Regions from separate parts of the Arthrobacter sp. YA7-1 genome, predicted to be linked through region 1. Evidence: riboswitches for the same ligand, from Rfam matches in the RefSeq annotation. Region 1 holds a riboswitch; each other region holds the start of a gene.
What was found. A riboswitch is a leader RNA that binds a small molecule or an ion and turns the genes downstream of it on or off. The one in region 1 is predicted to bind glycine.

Region 1 (5,765 bases):
AGCGGACAAAAGCGGTCTCCGGTGTCCAATAGACCCAGCTCAGACGCCGTTCCGGTTCGCAGACGGGAAGGAGGATCCTGTGCCCGGCCGCGTGGAGCGCAGCGAGCAAAGGCATTGTGGGCGGTTCGGCGGCCACTCCGAGATAGGCCGCGAAAGTCGCGGGTCTCCCATGGGCAACATCAGCCGCCCATGAAACGCCCCGGCGGGCAATCCCCGCTCCAGCCTCTGCGCGCTGTTGCCCGGTCAAGGAGAGCCGGCGCTTGCGGTGATCCCGGCGGATGTCGTCTTTCAAAGTCACTTTTGCTCCATTTCCCGCTGCTGTGCGGCTCAGGGATGGGGAAAGGAACGGTGTGCTCCTTTGGGCCGGCACGTTCCTTTTTGCCCATTGTCCAGTTACTTCCGTTAGATTAGTCCGGTGACTTCCAATAACTGCGCCGTCCGCAAGGCCGTTATCCCTGTAGCCGGACTCGGCACCAGGTTTCTGCCTGCCACTAAAGCCATGCCCAAAGAGATGCTCCCGGTAGTCGACAAACCGGCCATCCAATATGTTGTCGAAGAAGCTGTGAGCGTGGGACTCAATGACGTCCTCATGATCACAGGCCGCAACAAGCGTGCATTGGAAGACCACTTCGACCGGGTACCGGCTTTGGAAGCGACGCTGGAGGCCAAGGGAGACATCACCAAGCTGGACTCGGTGCAGGCCACGAGCAACCTCGGCGATATTCACTACGTCCGCCAGGGCGACCCCAAGGGGCTGGGACACGCAGTGTTGCGTGCAAAGCAACACGTCGGGTACGAACCTTTCGCGGTTCTTCTCGGCGACGACCTCATCGACGCCCGGGACACGCTCCTCAGCGACATGATCGAGGTCCAGCACAAAACCGGTGGATCCGTTGTGGCCCTCATCGAAGTCGAGCCCTCCCAGATCAGCGCCTACGGCTGCGCGGACATCGAGGACATCGGTGAGGACGGCTACGTTCGCATCAAGCAACTTGTCGAAAAGCCTGCTGCCGACGAAGCTCCGTCCAACCTGGCCGTGATCGGCCGGTACGTACTCCACCCCTCGGTGTTCGACGTTCTCGAGAAGACCGAACCGGGCCGTGGGGGAGAGATCCAACTGACGGACGCCCTTCAGGTCCTGGCTGCCGGCGAGGGTGAAGGCAGCGGCGTCTACGGAGTCGTCTTCCGCGGCCGTCGCTACGACACCGGAGACAAGCTCAGCTACCTCAAAGCCTGCGTCCAGCTCGCATGCGACAGCGAAGACCTCGGGCCTGGACTGCGGGAGTGGCTGCCGGGCTTTGCCGCCGGCCTCAGCAAGTAGGTCCTCGTGTGGGGGTCGGCCATATGGCCGGTGACGCTCGAATGCGGCGACCTCATGTTGCGTCCCATTCACTACCGGGACAAGAAGGAATGGACCGAGGTCCGCTCACGCAACAGTGATTGGCTGGCGCCTTGGGAAGCCTCCAACCCGGCCCCGGGTGGTCGCCTTCCCAACTACCGGCAGATGGTGGCTTCCCTCAACGCCCAGGCCCGGCAAGCGAGTGCGCTCCCCTTTGTGATCACGGAGCGTATTCCTGGATTCCAGGAGCCTAGGATCGTAGGGCAGTTGACGGTCTCTTCGATCATGTGGGGATCGGCGATGACGGCCACGCTTGGCTACTGGGTGGACCAGGCCCGGGCCGGCCGCGGAATAGCTCCCACTGCGGTTGCCATGGCCACCGACCATTGCTTCAAAGCCCTTGGCTTGCACCGGATGGAGATCAACATCAGGCCGGAGAACGGGCCGAGCCTGCGAGTTGTCGAGAAGTTGGGATTCCGCGACGAAGGGCGCCGCGAGCGTTTCCTTCACATCAACGGAGAATGGGCTGACCATCGAAGCTTTGCGTTGACCTCGGAAGAGGTCCCCGGAGGCTTGCTGGCCGCTTGGCTTCGGCACGGAGCCAACTAGCCGCTTTCGGCGAATAAGGGTCATAAGTCCATTGATTTGCCGACTCTCCGACGACACACCGATGGCAATGCGGTGGCCTCCGGCTATTTGCTTCTACGGTTTTGATTGTGGACTTCCCTCTCAGCAGCTCGGTGATATTGGTCATTGCTGTCGCGCTGTGGATCGTTTGGGTTGCGCCATACATACTCCGGAATCGTCGCCAGCACATCCAGATGGCCGGTGACTTCCCAACAGATGTTATTGACGAAGACGCTCATGAACTGCAAGCCGGGGTGGTTCTGTCAATCACCCCTCGGCAGGAGAAAGCAATGGAAACCATGCAGAGCACCGCAACCGCATTGCCCGAGGTATCGGCCGGCGCCGGCGAACGGCGTGATGCTGCATCGGAAACAGCGGTCTTCAAAGTCAGATACGGGCGCTGTGCCCTTGCCCTTGCCGCCGTTCTCCTCCTGCTCGCGGCTGCCGTTTCCGGCGTCCTCCGCATTCTTGGCCTCGTTTCCGCGTGGCTGCCGCTGGGATGCATAGTGGGCGTGGTCGCGACCGTCTTCCTGCTTCGCCGACTGGCCATCCGGGACCGCAGGGCGAAGATAAACAAGGCCTTCCGGAACGCGATGGCCCCTCCAGCCGAGAGTCCCCGCGCAAGCGCTCCTGCAACGGACCGTCCGGCGACCAAGATTTTCGACGCCGAAGCCCACGCCCGTGAAGCGACGCGACTGACCGCCGTCGAACTTCGTCAAGCCGCCCTCAATGTTGCTGTCGCCGCCGGCGACAACACAGTCCGGTTTACAGCGGAATCCAAGGAAGCTGAATGGCAGCCCGTGGACGTCCCCAAACCAACATACGTCGATGCCGCCAAGGCGCCGCGGCCCGCCCCCGAGCCCCTCGACCTGCCTGAGGCTCCCAAGCCTCTCGGCAAGCCGACGTTGAAGCCAGCCAGCGCACCGTCCGTGGGCGCGTCGGTCCAGGCGCAGCACGGCAAGCCCCAGAGTGGCCTCAGCAACCTCGACGACGTCTTGCAGCGCCGCCGGGCATAACCTCCAGTGACTACCGTCTGCGTGGCAGGTGGCACGGGACAAGTGGGCCGTAAAGTCGTCCGTTTGGCGCTCGACGCCGGGCTCGACGTGACGGTGCTGAGCCGCCGCCCGCCGTCGGGCGCGTCACCAGTCCATCGCGACGGCGCGCGCTACTTTCAGGCTGACGTCACCACAGGTGCCGGGCTGGCCGAAGCCCTGCAGGGGGCCGATGTGGTGATCGATTGCTTGGAAGGGCAATTCGGAAAAGCGCGGAGGAAATTCGCCGACGGCGGCGCGCGCCTGCTCGCCGCGGCCACCGTTGCCGGAGTCCGTAAGGCCGTTCTCCTCTCGATCATCAATTGCGACCAGACCAGCGCGGCGTTTTATGTCTCCAAAGCAGACAAGGAGCGGGTCTACGCACTCTCGTCGCTGGAGACGGTTGTTGTGCGGGCCACCCAATTCCACAGCCTCGTGACGGCGGTTTTCCAGGCGGGCTCGAAAGTCCGCCTCATCCCGGTCTTCAAGGGCGCGCGCTTTCAAACGATTTCGCCGACGAATGTGGCGTCCGAGTTGCTTGCCGAGGCGTTGCGGGAGCCTTCAGAAGAGCGGCACCGGACGCGAACCATCGGCGGACCGGACATCTGGTCCATGCGTGAGCTCGCTGAGATCTGGCGCAAGGCATCGGGACGTGCCGGGCTTCTCGTGGAGGTGCCGTTGCCGGGGGAGATGGGCAGATATCTTCGGAAGGGGCTGAATCTGGTCCCAAGCCAGCGGACCGGGACAGACACGTTCGAGGCCTGGTTGGCGAAGCGCGAAGAAAGTTTGTAGCCTAGGGACACTGGCAATGCACAGTTGACCAGGGGCTATAGCTCAGTTGGTAGAGCGCTTCGTTCGCATCGAAGAGGTCAGGGGTTCGAATCCCCTTAGCTCCACAGTGAAGGCCCTCCCACCTGCGGAAACGTTGGGCAGGAGGGTCTTCGTTGTTGCTGGGGTTGCGAAATCACTAACCTGGCACTGACATCGGTCCCGGATTGAGACGGGCTCCGGTGGTTCTGCCCCTTTCGGCCCGTCGAGCCCTTCCCCCTGTTCGGGTGTGAGGAAGCGCAGCGCGTTGGGTGAGGCCCAGGTTGTGTTCCATTGCGATCTCGGCAACGTTCTTCACCTGTCCCGGGGAGCCGCCCATGACTTCGGCCAAGCCGGCGGCGGCCATCGAGGAAGCGGAGCCGACCTCGCCCTGGCAGCCCACTTCGGCGCCGGAGATCGAGGCCTGCTCCTTGTAGAGCCCCCCGACGGCGCCCGCGGCAAGCAGGAACTTCAGGGATGTCGATCGCGGCGAGGCGGTCCGCGGCTAATTGGGTTCCTCCCCGCTCTGTATCGGACCTGAGAGATTCCGCAGAACGCATTGTCGCGTTGTGTTCCGCTTGCACCGTCGGTGAGCCGGACCGAAGCCTGGCTGCTTTCCAGAGTCGCCTCGCCGCAGCGGTACGGGGGCCTGAGAGATTCCTGGGGAGGATTTGCTCCTACGGCGCCTGCCCGGTTCAGGACTGGGAGGACTCTCCCGCCACGGTTCGAAAGGCATATTCAGATTTGGGGTGATTTGGCTCACACCATACACACAACGTCAGTGCCGGGGCAACATCTGCTTGCGGACATTGCTATCGGCAGCGGGTTTACTTGTGCATGGCCTCATGGATCTGGAGCGCAAACCAAAGCTGGGCCAACGTGGAGGTTTCGGTCATGTCGAGCCCCGTCAACTCGCTGATTTTCCGGATGCGGTAGATGATGGTTTGGCGATGGGCGAAGAGCGCCGCGGCAGTCTTTTGCCATGACCTCTGAGTGTCCAAGTAGGTCTTCAAAGTCACGATGAGATCGCCTTCCTGGCTCTGTTCATACGTGAAGATCGGGCCGAGCAGCCGCTGTACCAACGCCGTTCCCTCCTCGAAACTCGTGAGCCCCAGCCAGGAGGGCCCCTCGGCGTAACGGGTCAGACTTACTGCATTGCCTTTCGCTGAACCGAGCGCCCACAGCGATTCCTGGAGTGCGCGTTGGACGCCCCCGGCAGACGTAGGCGAGCTGATGCCAATCCGGACCCCGGGCCCCGCGCAGTGGATCAAAACGTCATCCGTCACCCCCGCGGTTGCCGCTACATGAAGGGTGTTGAGACGCCGCAGGCAAGCGGCCTGAAGTCCGTGGCGCCACAGTTCCACGTGAATGTTCGCCAGCCGCTCGCCGTCGTCGGCCCCTATCGAAACCACGACGAAATTCTGCGCGGAAATCTCAAAATCGCTGAGCCTGATCTCCAGTTCCGCGATCCCGAGGCGCCCATCGAACGCCTGCAGGAGGAATTCGCCTGCTAGGCGGTGCCGCCCTTCCAGGGACAGGGCCGTTCGCGAGAGTTCCAGTCCCAGCACCGTCGCCGCATGCAGAAGCACGACGGCGTCAGGGTGCGGATCGCTTTTCGGCAGCACCACCAGCACCGCATTGGCGTGGGTGGGGATGTCCATCATCAACACGTGCCGGTCCCGAAGCCGATGCCATTGGAACTTCTTTCCGGTCATGGGTATATGTCCCGTCAGGGGGGCCAATTCCGCTTGCAGGAAGTCCGGCAACGGCTCACCATCCGGGTGCCAGGGATGGAGGCATCGCCGGTCCACGACGAAAAGCTCCGCATTGAGCTCAGCCGCGAGTCCTTGGAGAAGGCCTTGCCAGTGGTCCTCAATTGTTCCCGCCGTACGAAGCAAGTCATACACCCGTGCGGTCTGACGCAGGCGTCGCGATTCCTCCAAAAGGGAAGCTTCAGCCAC
Region 2 (5,765 bases), 660 kb from region 1:
GACACACTAAACTCCCCCGCTTGAACCCAACTGGCTCGCAGGTAATGTCGTTTTGAGCCCTCATAACGACAACAACTGCGAGTCAGTTGGGTTGGCCGACGTAGCGGTTGCGTCCTGCACGGAAACCGAAGAAAGCAGCCAATGAACCCACCACGAGGAACAAGATGCCGGCCGCCGAGAAGCCACCGGTCGCTTGGTGCAACTGGCCGACCATCAAGGTTCCCGTGGAGCCCAAGCCATAGCCGACGCCCTGCATCATGCCGGAAAGGTGCGCCGCGGTATGCGAATCACGGGTCCGCAACATGATCATGGTCAACGCCACAGCCGTGAGGCTCCCCTGCCCCAGGCCCAGCAGTCCGGTCCACACCCAAATCAGGTCCGTGGGTCCGAAGATGCTCAAGGCGAAGCCGCCGCCGGTCATCAGCGCAACCACGGTGTTGATGACGCGCTGATCCTTGAACCGGGCTGCGAGCCCCGGAGCGATGAACGAACCAAGCATCTGCAGCACGATCGACACGGACACGATCAGGCCGGCCGTCCCGCCGTCGATCCCGCGGTCACGCAGGATCGGCGCCAACCAGGCGAACACGCTGAAGGACATCATCGCCTGCAACACCATGAAGATGGTGACTTGCCAGGCGACGGCGGAACGCCAGACGTTCGCACCGCCGTCGGCGGCGTTGTGGCGGACGGGATGCTGGCGAATCGCCAGAGGGAGGAAAAGCAAGAGTACGACGGCGGCGGGCAGCGCCCAGAACCACAGCGCCGAGGTCCAGTTTCCGGTCGCCGTGAAGACGGGATAGGTGAAACCGGCGCCAAGCGCTGCTGACGCGCAAATCGCCGTCGTATACAGACCGCACATGAGCCCGAGCCGGTGCGGGAAATCACGCTTGACCACGCCGGGCAGCAGCACGTTGCAGAGCGCGATCGCGGCGCCGCACGCCGCGGTACCGGCAAGGAGTGCCGGCAAGTGCCCGGCGCCGGCGAGATCCACGGGACGGATCAGCAGTCCCGCTGTGAGCACTACCATCGCGCCGAGCAACACCCTCTCGGCACCGAACCTGCGGGCCAGGATCGGCGCCAGCGGCGCGAAGACACCCAGCAATGTCACCGGCACAGTAGTGAGGACAACCACCGCCCAGCCCGGCAACCCGGCGTCGGCGGTGACTTCCGGAAGGACTGCCGAAAAACTCGAAAAAACCGTCCGCAGGTTCAGGCCGATGAGCACCAGGCAGATCCCCAGGAAGACAAGTCCGCCGCGCGTCTTGACCAGCGTGGGCTCGGGCTCGGGAAGCTCGTCGATCTCGGCGTCGACGAGGATCTCGCGGGCGCCGGGGTGCGGCGTAGTGTTCTTGGGGGCGCTTGAAGCGGGGGTCACCAAACCATTCTGGCAGTCATGCTCATACCGGGGCGCCTCATGACGGGAGCGCACCCAGGGTCCGCCGCGGGCGTTTGGTGCCGCAACGGTATTCTGGAGGAGATGAGTGAAACCCCAGAAACCCCTGAAACACCGCAGTCTGCGCGCCCCGTGACCCCCGGCAGCCAGGCCTCCTTCGGCACGTACGGCGGCCGGCCGGTCAGTTTCGTGCGCCGCGGGACGCGGCTTCAGGGCCGCCGCCAGGCCGCGTGGGAGGAGCACTCGGACCGCTGGGCCATCCAGGTTCCGCGGCACGTTGCCAACACTTCGGTACACCCGGATTACGTGTTCGACGCCGAAGCCGAGTTTGGGCGCAGGGCGCCGCTGATCGTCGAAATCGGTTCGGGCCTCGGCGACGCTGTGTGCCATGCGGCCGAGGAAAATCCGGACAAGGATTTCCTCGCCGTGGAGGTCTATACCCCGGGCCTGGCCAACACGATGATCAAGATCAACAGCCGCGGGCTCAGCAACGTACGCGTGGTGGAGGCCAACGCCCCCGAGGTCCTGGCCACCATGCTCCCCGAGGGCTCGGTCAGCGAGCTCTGGGTCTTTTTCCCGGATCCGTGGCACAAGTCCCGGCACCACAAGCGCCGCCTCATCCAGCCGGCGTTCGCTGAACTCGCAGCACGGTCCCTCAAGAAGGGCGGCCTGTGGCGGATCGCCACCGACTGGTCCAACTACGCCATCCACGTCCGCGAGGTCCTCGCCGGCTCCACCGAGTTTGAGAACGTGCACGACGGCGAACGGACCGGCGCTGAGAGCCCCCTCACCCAAGTGTGGGAATCCGGAGTCGAATCCATGGTGGGCGGGGCACCTGTCAAGGAAGGCCGCGCCCCGGTCAGCACCGAGCACACCGGCCCCAACGAGGGAGTGGACCACGTGGGCGGGTGGGCTCCACGCTTCGATGGCCGCATCCGCACCAGCTTCGAAAACAAGGCCCACGAGGCCGGACGCATGATCTTCGACCTCAGCTATCGCAAGATCTAGCTTCACGACCGCGCCTGGGTTCTTTGCGCACCGCACAGGCACCGGATACCATGTGAGACGTGTCACCGAAAGGCGGCACGTGCTTATGATCTGCGGCGGGAGAGTCCTGCCGGTACATTTTCAGCAGGCGCCGTAGGAGCAAATCCTCCCCAGGAATCTCTCAGGCCCATGTACCGCCGCGGCAAGGCAACTCTGGAAAGCAGTCCGGGCAACCGGACTCACCGACGGTGCAAGCGTCCAGCCACGAGGTGGAGACGCGGAAACTCTCAGGTCCAATACAGAGCGGGGAGGAACCGACTCATCGTGGCGCGTGAGCGCCACCTGAATTTTGGAGTTCCTCATGACCCTGGCACCTGAAGGCCGTAAGCTGCTGCGCGTTGAACAGCGCAACAAAGCCGTCCCGGTCGAACGCAAGCCCGAGTGGATCAAGGCCAAGGTCCAGATGGGCCCGGAATTCGTGGGCCTGAAGAACCTCGTGAAAAAAGAAGGCCTGCACACCGTCTGCGAGGAAGCCGGCTGCCCGAACATCTTCGAGTGCTGGGAAGACAAGGAAGCGACCTTCCTGATCGGCGGCTCCGAATGCACCCGCCGCTGCGACTTCTGCCAGATCGACACCGGCAAACCCTCCCCCGTGGACATGTTCGAACCCACCAAGGTCGCCCGCTCCGTCCAGGCCATGAACCTGCGCTACGCCACCGTGACCGGCGTCGCGCGCGATGACCTGGCAGACGAAGGCGTCTGGCTCTACGCCGAAACCGTCCGCAAGATCCACGAACTGAACCCCGGCACCGGCGTCGAGCTGCTCATCCCCGACTTCTCCGGCAAACCCGAACACATCAGCGCGATCTGCGACTCGAACCCGGAAGTCTTCGCGCACAACGTCGAAACCGTGCCCCGGATCTTCAAGCGCATCCGCCCCGCGTTCCGCTACGACCGCTCCCTGGACGTCATCACCCAGGGTCGGGCCCACGGCATGGTCACCAAATCCAACCTGATCCTGGGCATGGGCGAAACCCGGGAAGAGATCTCCGAAGCCCTGGCCGACCTGCACGCCGCGGGCTGTGACCTGATCACCATCACCCAGTACCTGCGCCCCTCCGAACGGCACCTGCCCGTGGACCGCTGGGTCAAACCCCAGGAATTCGTCGACCTCGCCACCGAAGCCGAGGAAATCGGCTTCCTCGGCGTCATGTCCGGCCCCCTGGTCCGCTCCTCCTACCGCGCCGGACGCCTCTGGGCCACCGCGATGCGCAAAAAAGGCCGCGAAATCCCCGTGCACCTCGCCCACATCGCCGAAGGCATCCAAGACTCCGGCACCACCCGCCAGGAAGCCCGCACCCTCCTCGCACACCACGCGACGGCCTGATCCGGAAGGAGCCAGCATGTTCCCCACCCGGATTGAAATCATTCCCTCAGACGGAATCGTTGAGAAAGTCCAGGCAACAGTACCGCTTTCCACAACACTCACCGTCACCTGCCTGCCCCATCACGGCATCGCGCGGACCATGGAGGCGTCCGTCAGGCTCAGCCTCCTTGGCTACACCGTGATTCCGCACCTCTCGGCACGTGGGTTGGAGAACCGGGCGCAGCTTTCCGGCATCCTCCGGGATTGCGAGGCCGCCGGGATCAGTGAGGTCTTCGCCATCGGTGGAGACGGACCTCTTGGCGCGGGCCCCTACCGATCGAGCCTTGGGCTCTTGGCGGATATCGCCGAGTACACCGGCGGCAGCATCACAGCGGGCATCGCCGGTTACCCCGAGGGACACCCCTCCGTGAGCGGGCTGGACTTGTTGGACGCCCTGCTGGCGAAACAACAGCTGGCGACGCATGTTGTCACGCAGATGTGCTTCTCCGCGCCGAAGATCCTCGACTACGCCGCGCTCCTGCGCCGGGAAGGCGTCGAGCTTCCCGTATGGGCCGGCGTGGCCGGAGCAGTTCCCCGGACAAAACTGCTGGCCTTGGCAACCCAGATCGGCGTCGGGACGTCGCTGAAGTTCCTCAGCAACAAGGGAACTCTTGCCCGCAAGCTCCTGGGCCCGGACAAGTACTCACCGGAAACCCTGGTGTCCGAGCTCATGGCGCAGCCGGATGGGGTTTCGGGAATCCATCTCTACAGTTTCAACCGACTGGACATGCCCATCTGGGAGCGAAACGATCTGCCCGATCCTGACGCCAGCGAAGCAGCGACCGCGTAGCGCTGCCAACAGCCTAGGTCCCGGAAACCCCTAGCTCCCCGGGACCGAAATCACCGCGACCGTCTTCTGGGTGTCGTCGCGCAGTTCCACGCCCGAAATCCCGGCGAGCTGGACCGGCGTCGCGCCCGTGACCTTGATGTGCCCGCTGGACGTCGCGGTCCAGCCGCAGGCCATTTCCTCCGTGCCGTCGCGGCCCTTGACCCACAGGTACATGGTGCCTTGCGGCGGCATGCTGCGGCCTTCCAGCTGCAGCTCCGTCCCCCACGCCTTCCGGACGAGCCCCACCGTGATTTGCAGGCCGTTGTCCGTCTGCACCGAATAGCTGGCGTCTGGCTTGGGCGGCTGGTTCAACACGGGCCCCGCCAATATGCCCACTCCAAGGCAAGCGGCGGCAACGGCACCCACCAGGGCCGTCCACCGGCGTCGAGATTTCCGCCGCCGGGCTGCCATCTTCAGGAGAATCGGCTGCGGAAGCGTTTCTGAAAAAGCCCCCATAAGTGAGCGGGGGTCGGCAGTGGCCGCGGCGGGCTCGACGGCGGAAGGCTCGACGGCGGGGCGCCCGGCGGCGAGCGCGACGGCGTCGGGCACGGGGACGGCGTCGAGGAGGGCCGGCAGGCTTTCCAGCTCGCCCAACTCGAGCCGGCAGTCGGCGCAGCTTGCCAAATGCTCCTCGAAAACACGGGCCTCGGCAGGCTCGAGTCCGCCCAGCAAGTAGGCGCCCAGCAATTGGTGAAGTCCGGTTTCGTTCACCGCTGCACCCCCATTTCGTCGAGAATCGTGCGAAGCGCCCTGACGGCGTAAAAGGCCCGGGATTTCACTGTGCCGCTGGGGATGTTGAGCCTCAGCGCGGCCTCGTTCACCGTGAAACGTTCGTAATGCAGTGCTACCAGGACCTCCCGGTGTTCGGTGCTGAGCCGCAGGAGCGCCTCCTCCATGAGGACCCGGTTGAGGAGCTCGTCCACCCGCTCGGTGGCCTCCTCAGGGTCCGCCATGTCGCGTTCGGCAGCCTCTGCCGGGCGCCGCTGGGCCTTGCGGTAGTTGTCGATGATGACATTGCGGGCAGTGCGGAACAAATAGCTGCGCAAGCTGCCGGTGATCTGCGGTGCGTGCTGCCACACGCGGAGGATGGTCTCCTGCACCACGTCCTCAGCCAAGTGCGCGTCCGG
Region 3 (5,765 bases), 1.9 Mb from region 1:
ATGGGCACGTCGTTGCCTTCGGTCCAGGCCGCGGCATTGCCGGGCATGAAGGGGGCCAGGTGCGCCTTGGCCGCGACCGGGCCCACGCCGGGTCCTCCGCCGCCGTGCGGGATGCAGAAGGTCTTGTGCAGGTTCAGGTGGGACACGTCGCCGCCGAACTTGCCCGGCTGGGCCAGGCCGACCAGGGCGTTGAGGTTGGCGCCGTCGATGTACACCTGGCCGCCGGCTGCGTGCACGGAGTCGCAGACCTCGCGCACGTCCGCGTCGTACACGCCGTGCGTGGAGGGGTAGGTGATCATGATGGCCGAGAGGACGTCCTTGTTGGCGTCGATCTTGGCTTGCAGGTCCGCGTGGTCGATGGTGCCATCGGCAGCGGTGGCCACCACCACCACCTTCATGCCGGCCAGCACGGCCGAGGCTGCGTTGGTGCCGTGGGCCGAGGCCGGGATGAGGCAGACGTTGCGCTGGGCCTCGCCGCGGGAGTGGTGGTAGCCGCGGATCGCCAGCAGGCCAGCGAGCTCGCCCTGGGAACCGGCGTTGGGCTGGATGGAGACCTGGTCGTACCCGGTGATCTCGCTCAGCTGGGATTCCAGGTCCGTGATGAGTTCACGCCAGCCCGTGGTCTGGGAATCCGGGGCGAAGGGGTGGATCGAGGCGAATTCAGGCCAGGAGATCGCTTCCATCTCGGCAGTGGCGTTCAGCTTCATCGTGCACGAACCCAGCGGGATCATGGTGCGGTCCAGCGCCAGGTCCCGGTCCGAGAGCTTGCGGATGTAGCGCAGCAACTGGGTTTCGGAACGGTGCGTGTTGAACACCGGGTGCTGCAGGTAGTCCGAAGACCGCTCGACCGCGGCCTCCAGGACGAAGCCCTCATTGGCTTCGGTGAGTGAAGCACCAAACGCATCAAGGACACCGCCGACAACCGCCGTCGTTGTGGTCTCGTCAACCGAGACGCCCACAGTGTCGGCGTCGATGCCGCGCAGGTTGATGCCCTTGGCCTCCGCGGCTGCGACGATCCCGGCAGCCTTGCCCGGGACGCGGACGGTGACGGTGTCGAAGAAGCTGCCGTGCAGGACCTCAAGGCCCGCGGCCTTCAAGGAAGCAGCCAGGGTGCGGGCGTGGTGGTGGGCGGTCTCGGCGATCGCCTTCAGGCCCTCGGGGCCGTGGTACACGGCGTACATCGAGGAGACGATGGCCAGCAGTGCCTGCGCGGTGCAGATGTTGGACGTGGCCTTCTCGCGGCGGATGTGCTGCTCACGGGTCTGCAGCGCCAGGCGGTAGGCGGGAGTGCCGGCGTCGTCCTTGGAAACGCCCACCAAGCGGCCCGGCATCGAGCGCTCCAGGCCCTTCTGGACGGCCATGTACGCGGCGTGCGGGCCGCCGAAGAACAACGGCACGCCGAAGCGCTGGGTGGAGCCGACGGCGATGTCGGCGCCCTGCTCGCCCGGAGGCGTGATCAAGGTCAGGGCCAGCAGGTCCGCAGCAACCGTGACCAGGGCGCCGCGTTCCTTGGCGGCGGCGATCACGCCCGAGTGGTCGAACACCCGGCCGGAAGCGCCCGGCTGCTGCAGCACGATGCCGTTGATCTCGCCCTCGGGCAGGCCCTGGGACAGGTCAGCGATCTCCACCTCGAAGCCCAGCGCCTCGGCGCGGCCCTTCACGATGGCGATGGTCTGCGGGAGGCAGTCGGCATCCAGCACCGTCTTGCCGTCGTGGGCCGTCTTGTTCTTGTTCGCCCGGCGCATCATCAGGACCGCCTCGGCCACGGCCGTGGCTTCATCAAGGAGGGAAGCGTTGGCGATGGGCAGGCCCACCAGATCCTGGACCATGGTCTGGAAATTCAGCAGCGCCTCGAGGCGGCCCTGGGAAATCTCCGGCTGGTACGGGGTGTACGCCGTGTACCAGGCCGGGGATTCGAGGATGTTGCGGCGGATCACCGGCGGAGTGACCGTGTCGTAATAGCCCTGGCCGATCATCTGCACGGCCGTCTTGTTCTTGGAAGCCAGCCTGCGCAGCTCAGCCAGGACCTCGACCTCGCTCAGGGCGTCCTGGAGCGTCAGCGCGACGTCCTGGCGGATGTCTTTGGGAACCGCGGTGTCCACAAGCGAATCGACACTGTCGTAACCAACAGACTTGAGCATGATGTCAATGTCGGCCTGGCGGCGGGCGCCGATATGCCGGTCAACGAACGCGGTGGAGGTTGAACTAACCGTCACGAAGGAACTCCATTTATAAGGCGGCGCAAGGTACGCCACAGCTAATCGGATTCCTCCCCGCTCTGTATTGGACCTGAGAGTTTCCGCGAAACGTGCTTATGGCACTGTCCGCTTGCACCGTCGGTGAGCGCGCGTCAGCGTGCTGCTTTCCAGAGTTGCCTTGCCGCGGCGGTGCGTGGGCCTGAGAGATTCCTGGGGAGGATTTGCTCCTACGGCGCCTGCATCACATGCCTGCAGGACTCTCCCGCCGCAGATCAAAGGCGTATTCAATTGTGTGAATCGACTGTGGTTGCCGGTGACGGCTGCCACAACTACCAATTGTCCTATGGACTGCCCGCGTCCGCAAATAGGGTTACCTAGCAGCCCGACTTTCCCAACTGACTGGCACTTGTTGTCGTTTTGGAGCCTCAAAACGACACCTAATGCGAGTCAGTTGGGTGGCCACTCAGGTACGGAGGCGTTCGACGGCGGCCAGCAGCGCACCGACGTCGGCGCTCCTCGCGCTGGCCTTGACTTCCGTATCACCGGCGCCGCCTTCGAGCATTGCGTTGAAGTAGAGTCCATCGCCCATATACCGGACGGCTTTGGCCATTTCAGGCCCGACTTCCTCGGCCAGCACATCGAGCCATTGTTGCTGGATTCCCGCGAAGCGCCTGCGGGTTTCTTCATGGGCTACTTCCGCGAGGCGCGTGGCTGCCACAAACACGCGGTCCAAGGGCGTGTCGGCCCAGAGCGAGGACTTGATGAAGAACGCGGCAGCACCTTCCGGAGCTGCCTTCATCGCCTCGATGTCCAGCGCGGCCAGCCCGTCCATGCGCTCGAGCAAGGAGCTGATCATGGCTTCCTTGTTGGGGAAATGGTAGAGCAAACCGCCCTTGGAGACGCCTGCGCGCTTGGCGACGGCGTCCAGGGTGGCAGCCCGCTCCCCCACCTCGATCAGCAGGGCTTCAAAAGCATCCAGGACAGCGTCCCGGGCAATAGGTTTTCGCGGCATGGTGTCCATCATCCCTTAGTTCGATGCGGCAGTTCGATGCGGCAAATTGAAACTATACCGTCCAGACGGTACAGTTATATTCATGTTCACCCCGTCCTCAACCCAGCACCCCCGTACCCCTTCGATCCACATCGCCCCGTGGCGCGACTGGGCTGCCCTGGCACTCCTGATGTTCCCCGTGCTGCTGGTGGCTGTGGACAATACGGCGCTGACATTTGCCCTGCCGCAAATCGCCCGGTCGCTGGAAGTCGGTGGCGTGCAGCTGCTATGGGTGGTGGATGCCTATCCGTTGGTGCTCGCGGCACTGTTGGTGTCCATGGGAAACCTGGGTGACCGGATCGGCCGCCGTCGCTTGCTGCTGATCGGCAGCACGGGCTTCGCGGCCGTTTCCGCGGCCACGGCCTTCGCCCCATCGGTTGAATGGCTCATTGCAGGACGTGCCAGCATGGGCATCTTCGGAGCCATGCTCATGCCGTCCACACTGTCGTTGATCCGCAACATCTTCCCGGACCCGAACCGCCGCCGGCTCGCGGTTGCCGTGTGGGCCGCGGGATTCTCCGGCGGAGCCGCGCTCGGTCCGATCTTTGGCGGTTGGCTCGTGGAGCATTTCTGGTGGGGAACCGTGTTCCTGGTCGCCGTGCCGCTGTTGCTTCCCCTGCTCGCGTTCGGTCCGTCCTTGATTCCCGAGTCGAAGGACCGCAACCCGGGCAAGCCCGACGTTCCCAGCGTGGTGCTGTCCATCCTGACCATGGCCCCGATGGTTTACGGCATCAAGGAGGCCGCCGTGCACGGGTTCGGCCCGGGTCCCGCGGCCTTCATGGTGTTCGGCCTGGCTATGGGAATTGTCTTCGTCCGGAGGCAGGGCTCGTTGGCATCGCCCATGTTGGACGTTCAGCTTTTCCGGAACAAGGTCTTCAGCACGGCCATTACGGCCAACGTCCTGTCCCTGTTCTCCATGACGGGATTCATCTACTTCTTCGCCCAGCACTTGCAACTGGTGGAGGGCCAATCCCCCATGCAGGCAGGGATCGCGATGGTTCCCGCCCTACTTGCCACGATTGTGGCAGGACTGGTGGTGGTCCCCTTGCTCAAGCGGATCCGCCCTGGCCTGGTGGTGGCATCGGGATTGGCGCTGAGCGCGGTGGGATACCTCGTGGCCGCCCTGGGAAACCACAGCCAGGGGCCGGGGTACCTTTTGACGGCGCTCCTGCTGCTGGCCATCGGGGTTGGCTCGGCGGAGACCATCTCCAACGACCTGATCCTCGGCGCGGTTCCTGCCGACAAGGCAGGCGCGGCATCGGCGATCTCGGAAACGGGCTACGAACTCGGATCACTGCTGGGCACAGCCGTGCTCGGCTCCATCCTGACAGCCTCCTACCAACACCATTTGCTGCTTCCGGTCGAACTGTCGGCCCACGCCGCAGAACGCTCGCGGGAGACGCTCGCCGGCGCCATGGACACCGCATCTACCCTGCCCCAGCCATTGGGCGACTCCCTGAGCACCGCGGCGCGTGCGGCCTTTGAATCGGGGGTCCACATCACGGCAGCGATCGGGCTGGTTCTGATGGCGGGGGCGGCAGTCCTCTCCGCCGTCGTGCTCCGCCGCGTGCCGACCGCCAAGTAGGCGGAGTCTAGACTGCCTGGTTCAAGGCTGCATCCGGAGCGCTGAAGCTGCGGGTGATTCCGCCCAGGGTGGCGGTGGCGAGGGTCGAGAGGTAGTCGTGCCGGCGTCGGGCGGTAATGCGCGATTGGGGCTCGAAGGATTGCCCGGGATCGTCCGCGTAATGCGCGGACAGCCCGTCGCGCATGAGCCGGATGCCCTCCGCGCGCTGCTGGGAGACCGCGGCGTGGGTGGAGCCGAGTTCCTCGGCGAGTTCCTTCACGGTCCGCCCCGCGAAGTAGATCTCCTCGACGACGTACCGCATCTTCTCCGGCAAGGCCTCGACGGCGGCCCGAAGGTACTTCAGGCGCTCATCGGCCAGGACCGAATGCTCCGGGGAGATCGTCTCCGCCGCGACCGTGTCAACCACCACGTCATCCAGCGGCGACAGCGTCCGCGCGGCATCGGCCAGGGCCGCTTCCACCACGCTGCGTTCAACGCCCAGCGCCGAAGCGGTCTCGGCCACCGACGGGGTGCGGCCAAGGACCCCGGAGAGCGTTTCCTGGACCAACATGGTTTCCTTGATGCGTTTGCGCGCCGAGCGGGTGGCCCAATCGCTGGCCCGCATCTCGTCCGCGAACGCCCCGACGATCCGGCGGCGCGCAAACGCGCCGAAAGGGACTCCGAGGTCCGGATCGAAGGAATCGGCAGACGTAATCAACGCCACGGACCCCACCGACGCGAAATCGTCGCGTGACAAATGAGAAGCTCTCGCGCAGAGCTCCGACACCAAATAGCCAACGAGCGGTAAGTGCTGCAGCACCAGCTCGTTGCGTTCATCGCGATTCAAAATTAGTCCCCCCATGAGACCCGTTTATTGAGTTGCAAAAGCCTGGTTCCAGGGGCTTCATGGGCCAGCTGCTGAGACGGTACAGCGTGCCGAAGATTACATGGA

Region 2: linked by a shared signal. The riboswitch ahead of lipA (lipoyl synthase) and the one ahead of OIT41_RS14885 (L-serine ammonia-lyase, iron-sulfur-dependent, subunit alpha) in region 1 are both predicted to bind glycine.
Region 3: linked by a shared signal. The riboswitch ahead of gcvP (aminomethyl-transferring glycine dehydrogenase) and the one ahead of OIT41_RS14885 (L-serine ammonia-lyase, iron-sulfur-dependent, subunit alpha) in region 1 are both predicted to bind glycine.

What each region holds. Positions count from the first base shown of each region.
Region 1 covers NZ_CP110114.1:3,181,070-3,186,834, reverse strand. The annotation lists gene OIT41_RS14915 (5-formyltetrahydrofolate cyclo-ligase) at 1-298, opposite strand, end outside; gene galU (UTP--glucose-1-phosphate uridylyltransferase GalU) at 416-1,321, shown strand; gene OIT41_RS14905 (GNAT family N-acetyltransferase) at 1,376-1,948, shown strand; gene OIT41_RS14900 (hypothetical protein) at 2,257-2,982, shown strand; gene OIT41_RS14895 (SDR family oxidoreductase) at 3,046-3,789, shown strand; tRNA gene OIT41_RS14890 (tRNA-Ala) at 3,821-3,893, shown strand; partial or broken gene OIT41_RS14885 (L-serine ammonia-lyase, iron-sulfur-dependent, subunit alpha) at 4,076-4,279, opposite strand; glycine riboswitch at 4,432-4,532, opposite strand; gene OIT41_RS14880 (PucR family transcriptional regulator) at 4,632-5,765, opposite strand, start outside.
Region 2 covers NZ_CP110114.1:3,838,352-3,844,116, forward strand. The annotation lists gene OIT41_RS17920 (MFS transporter) at 1-10, shown strand, start outside; gene OIT41_RS17925 (MFS transporter) at 83-1,378, opposite strand; gene trmB (tRNA (guanosine(46)-N7)-methyltransferase TrmB) at 1,481-2,404, shown strand; glycine riboswitch at 2,491-2,590, shown strand; gene lipA (lipoyl synthase) at 2,745-3,770, shown strand; gene OIT41_RS17940 (methylenetetrahydrofolate reductase) at 3,787-4,599, shown strand; gene OIT41_RS17945 (zf-HC2 domain-containing protein) at 4,630-5,349, opposite strand; gene OIT41_RS17950 (sigma-70 family RNA polymerase sigma factor) at 5,346-5,765, opposite strand, start outside.
Region 3 covers NZ_CP110114.1:844,815-850,579, reverse strand. The annotation lists gene gcvP (aminomethyl-transferring glycine dehydrogenase) at 1-2,216, opposite strand, end outside; glycine riboswitch at 2,376-2,473, opposite strand; gene OIT41_RS04050 (TetR/AcrR family transcriptional regulator) at 2,662-3,210, opposite strand; gene OIT41_RS04045 (MFS transporter) at 3,293-4,834, shown strand; gene OIT41_RS04040 (sigma-70 family RNA polymerase sigma factor) at 4,842-5,675, opposite strand.